DNA from 2 places in the Nonomuraea sp. NPDC050394 genome. Region 1 is predicted to be linked to the other one. Evidence: riboswitches for the same ligand, from Rfam matches in the RefSeq annotation. Region 1 holds a riboswitch; the other holds the start of a gene.
The links. Region 1 has a riboswitch for thiamine pyrophosphate ahead of ACIBKY_RS43380 (purine-cytosine permease family protein). Riboswitches for the same ligand answer to the same signal wherever they lie in the genome.
Positions count from the first base shown of each region.

Region 2: it holds a riboswitch for thiamine pyrophosphate, as region 1 does, so the genes downstream of both, thiO (glycine oxidase ThiO) here and ACIBKY_RS43380 (purine-cytosine permease family protein) in region 1, are expected to answer to the same signal.

Region 1 covers NZ_JBITIO010000015.1:279,031-282,226, forward strand. The annotation lists gene ACIBKY_RS43365 (Fpg/Nei family DNA glycosylase) at 1-285, shown strand, start outside; gene ACIBKY_RS43370 (DUF1203 domain-containing protein) at 278-757, opposite strand; gene ACIBKY_RS43375 (rhodanese-like domain-containing protein) at 819-1,142, opposite strand; TPP riboswitch at 1,219-1,333, shown strand; gene ACIBKY_RS43380 (purine-cytosine permease family protein) at 1,380-2,684, shown strand; gene ACIBKY_RS43385 (methylated-DNA--[protein]-cysteine S-methyltransferase) at 2,686-3,196, opposite strand, start outside.
Region 2 covers NZ_JBITIO010000013.1:314,648-317,843, reverse strand. The annotation lists gene ACIBKY_RS40395 (Rv2175c family DNA-binding protein) at 1-13, opposite strand, end outside; gene ACIBKY_RS40390 (NAD(P)/FAD-dependent oxidoreductase) at 44-1,198, opposite strand; TPP riboswitch at 1,257-1,373, shown strand; gene thiO (glycine oxidase ThiO) at 1,363-2,547, shown strand; gene thiS (sulfur carrier protein ThiS) at 2,660-2,860, shown strand; gene ACIBKY_RS40375 (thiazole synthase) at 2,853-3,196, shown strand, end outside.

The DNA of each region.
Region 1 (3,196 bases):
ATCGCCGCCTCGCTGACCGACGCGCAGGTGGCCGACCTGCACGAGGCGATCGTGGCCACGTTGCGCGAGGCGGTCGAGCGGGCGCACGGGGTGGCGGCCAAGGACCTGAAGGCAGAGAAGAGGTCGGGCCTGCGCGTGCACAACCGGGCCGGGCAGCCCTGCGACGTGTGCGGCGACACCATCAGGGAGGTCTCGTTCGCCGACTCCTCGCTGCAGTACTGCCCGACCTGCCAGACGGGCGGCAAGCCGCTCGCCGACCGCCGTCTGTCGCGCCTGCTCAAGTAGCCCGGTGGGCGGCGAACTGGAAGCAGCCATACTCGACCGCCCGTACGTGCACCAAGGCCACCTCGGGGTCGGAGAGCACCTCCTTGAGCGCCACCTCGGGGTCGGCGCCCTCGGGCAGGAGACGGCCGCCGTGGATGCGCCCGTCGGCGGTGTAGGCACGCAGGACCCGCTGGGCGGTGTGGGCCGCGGGCCAGGCGGTCGTGCCGGGCCCTTCGCACGGCTCGGCGTGGACGAAGATGGGCCCCAGCTCGTCGTAGGGCCCGGGGTCGGCGCCGGTCTCGGCGGCCCAGCGGCGCAGCGGCGCGTACGACACCAGGGCGATCCGCTCGCCCGCCGCCGCCTTGCGCAGGCAGCACCGCAGCGGCGCGCCGCCCTCCTCGTCGATGCTGAAGCGGGGCGCCCGGCCCGCGTCGTCCGCCCGGAGCAGCTCGCGCACGATCACCGGGTCGATGGCGCTGATCTCGTATTCCATGCTCCGATGCTCGCCCGGCCGCCCTCCCGGCGCTGGCGGCGGTCGGACCTCGCATTCGGGGTCAGGCCACGAACGGTTCCTGGCCGCTCTCGCTCACCATCGGCCGCCTGGCGGCCTCCCACGACTGCATGCCGCCGCCCACGTTGACCGCCTCGCGGCCGACGTGGTTGAGCCAGGCCGCCGCGTGCGCCGAGCGGCCGCCCACCCGGCACACCACGTAGACCGGCTGCCCGGCGGGCACCTCGTCGAGACGTGACTGCAGTTCGCCCATGGGGATGTGCACGGCGTCGGGTGCGTGCCCCGCCAACCACTCGCCCTGCTCACGCACGTCAAGCAGGTACGCGCCCACGGGCACGTCCTTGGCCTCGATCTCGGGAACCGTCATGTACCCATTCTCCCAGGCCCCGGGACCGCCCGGTGTCTTGCCACATGCCAGGCGAGTGGCATAATCCGCCTGAAACTTACATAAGCGCGGGAGCTCGGGCACGGCCGGGCTGAGAGGGCAATCCCCACGCATTGCCGACCGCCGGAACCTGACCGGGTAATGCCGGCGTAGGGAGCGTTCACGATGACGCGTGTCGTCGATGGATCACACCACTCTGATGAACCGCACCACTCTGAGGTGGCCCTGACCCTGGACGGGGCCACGCCGAAAACCCTCGGCGTGCTCGACCAGGGCGCGCTGTGGGCCAACCTCGCGGTCAGCCTGCTGGGCTTCTCCGGCGCGCTGCTGCTGCTCAACCCCCTTGGCGACGCGCCGCTGAGCCTGGCGGCGGCGCTCACCGCCACCGCGGTCGGCAGCCTCATCGGCACCGCCATGGTGGGACTGTCCGCCATCCCCGGCACCCAGACGGGCAAACCGGCGATGGTCCTGCTGCGCGGGCTGTTCGGCGCCAAGCTGTCCTACATCCCGACCGTGCTCAACATCGTCCAGATGATCGGCTGGGGCGCGTTCGAGCTCTGGGTCATCTCCAACGGCGCGATGGCGATCTTCGGTACGGCGGTGCCGTACGCCGTCTGGGTGCTTGTCGCCGGGGCGGTCACCACGGCGCTGACGATCTGGCCGCTGGGCGCGATCAGGCTGCTGCGCAGGTACGTCACGATCGGCGTGATCATCGCGATGGTCTGGTTCGCCGTGGACTTCCTGGGCAAGGCGCCGCCGCAGACCGGCGGCGACTGGACCGCGTTCGCCCCGGCCGTCGACTACGTGATCGCGCTGTCGATCTCGTGGGTGCCGCTCGCGGCCGACTTCGCGCGGCACTCGCGCTCCAGCAGGGCCGCCTTCACCGGCGTCGTGGGCGGCTACACGCTGGCCCAGATCGCCTGCCTGGGCCTGGGCGTCTACGCGGTCGCGCTGGCCGGGGCCTCGGCGGTCGCGGCCAACTCCACCGCGGTGTTCGCGCCGTTCGTGGCGGCGCCGCTGGGCGCGCTGTTCTTCGCCATCCTGGTGCTGCGCGAGACCGACCAGTCGTTCGCGAACGTGTACTCCACGACCGTGTCGCTGCAGAACCTCATGCCGAGGGTGGACCGGCGGATCTTCTCCACCGCCATCGGCGTGCTGACGGTCGCGATCGCGCTGGCCGTGGACGTCACCTCCTACGGCGCCTTCCTCGGGGTGATCGGCGCGGTCTTCGTGCCGATGTTCGCGGTGCTCGCGGTCGACTACTTCCTGCTGGGCGGCGGCACCCGGTGGAACACCGCGGAGAACGCGCCGGCCCGCTGGTCGATGCTGATCCCGTGGGCGCTGGGCTTCGCCGCCTACTGGGTGACCACGGGCACGCCGACGGTCGAGGCGTGGGACCGGATCTGGCTGCCGTTGCGCGAGGCCGTACGCCAGCCGTGGATGAACGGCGCGCTCGGCGGCGCCATCGTGGCGGCACTGGTGACACTGCTGGTCGGACTGCTCGGCCGGGCGCGCGCGAAGTGAGTCAGCGGTTCTCGACGGTCAGGAGGTGCCGCTTGGCGGCGGCGCCTCCGGCGTAGTCGCCGAGCTCGCCGTCGGCCTGCACGATCCGGTGACACGGGACGATCACGCACACGGGGTTCTGGGCGAGCGCGTTCCCGACCGCACGCAGCGCGCGCGGCCGGCCGATGCGCTCGGCGATCTCGCCGTAGGTCGTGGTCGTCCCGTACGGCACCGCCATCATCTTCTGCAGAACCGTCTTGGCGAACGGCGTGGCGAGGGTGAGGTCCACCGGCGTGGTGAACGTGCGCAGGCGCCCGGAGAAGAACGCGTCGAGCTCGCGGCGCACCGGGTCGAGCCGGGCGGCGTCGGGTCCGATGAAGGAGCCGAACTGCTTGGCGACCCGCTCGAACACCGTGTTCTCTTCGTCGAAACTGCAGGTCACGACGCCGCGCGCGGTCACGGCGAGGACGAGCCTGCCGACCGCGCCGTCGTAGCGGCCGAAGGCGACGTCGGGTGGGTCCTCGCTGCGGTAG
Region 2 (3,196 bases), on a different contig from region 1:
CAGAAAGCGTCACGAAACCACAACTACCACATGGAGTGCTTGCTCAAACAACACAATCTCGTAGGGCCACATCCGGATCTACCAGGCGTTCCACATCAAGACGGGCGCCAGCCTCGATGAGACGGCGGCCCTGGACGAGGTCGCGGGGCCGGTCGGCGGCCAGCACGGCGGTGATCCGATCTTCCGCGGTCAGCCACACCGCCGACCACTTCAGCCCCTCGCGGTACACGACCCGGCCGCCCGCGGGGTGGTATCCGGCGTATTGCAGCATGTGACCGAACTGCTCCGACCAGAAGTACGGCACCGGGTCGTAGACCGCCTTCTCGCCCAGCAGCGTGGCGGCGGCCACGTCGGGAGAGTTGAGCGCGGTGTCCCAGTGCTCGACCCGCATCCTGGTCTGGAACCGGCGCGACCACCAGTTGGCGCAGTCGCCGACGGCCACCACGCCGGGCAGCGAGGTCCGCAGGTGCTCGTCGGTGACGACGCCGTTGTGCAGGTCGATGTCGGCGTCGGCGAGCCATTCGAGCACGGGGCGTGCGCCGATGCCGGAGACCACGACGTGCGCGGGCACGAACTCGCCGCCGACCAGCTCCACGCCGCCTTCGACGACCTCGCTGACCATCGTGTCGAGCCGCAGGTCGACGCCCTCGTACCAGGGCAGCGTGCGCGCGCCCATCTCGCCGATCGCGTGCGACAGCGGCGTTCCGGCCGCCTCGATCACGGTGACCACGCAGCCCGCCTTGCGCGCCGCGGTCGCCACCTCGGCGCCGATCCAGCCGGCGCCCACCACGGCCACCCGCGCGCCGGGCACCAGGGCGGCCCGCAGCACGTGGGCGTCGTCGAGCGTACGCAGCACGAGCTGGGGCCCCTCGCCCGGCAGCCGGATCGGCTCGGAACCCGTCGCGATCACCAGGCCGTCGTAGGGCAGCTCGCCCTCGGTGGTCTCCACCACGCCCTCACGCAGGCCCTTCGCGGCCACGCCCGGCCGGAAGTCGGCCCGCAGCGCGGCCAGGTCGGTGTCGACGAAGCTGTCGTCGCTCGTGCCCAGCAGCACCGCCTTCGACAGGGGCGGACGATCGTAGGGCCGGTGCCGCTCCTCGCCGAGGAGAGTGATCCTTCCTTCGAAGCCGCGCCCGCGCAGCGACTCGACACTGCGAACTCCGGCCAGGCCGGCTCCCACCACCACCACGTGATCCACGGTTCCGACCATACCGGGGTCATTCGTGGGAGTGCCTGCCGAGGCCGTAGGCTGGGACCGTAAGACGCGCGGGAGTCCGGCCTTAACCGGACTGAGAGGAAGGCTTCATCGGGCCTTCGACCGCAAGACACCTGATCCGGATCATGCCGGCGTAGGGAGCGGACATGCACGTGATCGTGGGCGGCGGCGTCGTCGGGCTCAGCGTGGCCTGGCGCCTGGCCCGCTCAGGACGGCCCGTCACCGTCGTCGACCCCGCGCCCGCCTCGGGCGCCACCCACGCCGCCGCGGGGATGCTCGCGCCGGTGAGCGAGGTCACGTTCACCGAGGAGCCGTTGCTGCGCCTGGGCGCGGCCTCCCTGGCGCGCTGGCCCGCCTTCGCCGCCGAGCTGACCGCCGACGCGGGGCTCGGTCCCGGGGCGCTCGACTACCGCGCCGACGGCACGCTCGACGTGGCCTTCGGCGCCGACGACCTGGCCGTCCTGGAGGAGACCGCGGGCTTCATGGAGAAGCTGGGGCTGCGGGTGGAACGGCTCAGCGGGCGCGAATGCCGCCGTCTGGAGCCCATGCTCGCGCCGTCGGTGCGCGGCGGCCTCCTGGCGCCCGACGACGCCTGGGTGGACCCGCGCAGGGTCGCCGGCGCGCTGCTGGCCGCCTTGGAGCGCCTCGGGGTCCCGATCGTGCGGGCGCGGGTGCGCGAGCTGCTGCGTGGCGATGAGGGCGTCCAGGGGGTACGGCTGAGCCCGGGTGACACCGGCGACGGGCCGCACCGGGAGACCGGCGGCGGGTCCTACCGGGAGGCCGGCGGCGGGCCGTACCGGGAGGCCAGTGACGGGCCGTACCCGGAGGAGCTGCGCGCCGAGCGGGTGGTGCTGGCGGCGGGGGCGTGGAGCGGCGCGCTGGCCCCGGTGCCGGTGCGGCCGGTGAAGGGCCAGATCCTGCGCCTGCGCTCGCCGCAACCGCTCCTGGGCAGGTGCGTGCGGGGCACGGTGCACGGCCTGCCCGTCTACCTGGTGCCGCGCGGCGACGGCGAGCTGGTCGTGGGAGCCACGCAGGAGGAGCTGGGGTTCGACACCCGGGTGACCGCGGGCGGGGTGTACGAGCTGCTGCGCGACGCCCGCGAGCTGGTGCCGGGGGTGAGCGAGCTGGAGCTGGCGGAGGTGGTGGCGGGGCTGCGGCCCGGCACGCCGGACAACCTGCCGCTCGTCGGGCCGGGTGGTGAGCCGGGGCTGCTGGTGGCCACCGGGCATCACCGGGGCGGGGTGCTGCTGGCCCCGCTCACGGCCGCCGTCCTCATGGGCGAGGAGCGCGAGCTGTCGTCGTTGTGCTCGCCCGCCCGGTTCGCGCCCTGAGCAGCGCTGCCGCCGAACCAGTCCCCGAACCAGCCACCGAACCGGCCGCCAACCCCACCTCCAACCCCACCTCCAAAATGTCCCAAAATTTCATCCCGAAGGGGGATATTTCATGAATGTGACGATCAACGGGGCCGCCCATGAGGTGCCCCTCGGGACGACGGTGGCGCAGGCCGTACGGACGCTGACCGACGCCACCAAGGGCGTCGCGGTGGCCGTGAACGACGAGGTGGTCACGCGCGGCTCGTGGGAGACCACGGCGCTGGCCGACCGCGACCGGGTCGAGGTGCTGACGGCGGTGCAGGGTGGATGAGCTGATCATCGGCGGGGAGAAGTTCGCCTCCCGCCTCATCATGGGCACCGGCGGCGCCCCCTCGCTGGACGTGCTCGACCAGGCGCTGGCCGCCTCGGGCACCGAGCTGACCACGGTGGCGATGCGGCGGCTCGACCCGTCGGCGCCCGGCTCCGTGCTCGACGTGCTGCGCGAGCGCGGCATCAAGGTGCTGCCCAACACCGCGGGATGCTTCACCGCGGGCGAGGCCGTGCTGACCGCCCGGCTGGCCCGCGAGGCGCTGGGCACCAACTGGGTCAAGCTCGAAGTCATCGCCGACGAGCGCACGCTGCTGCCCGACCCGATCGAGACGTTCGA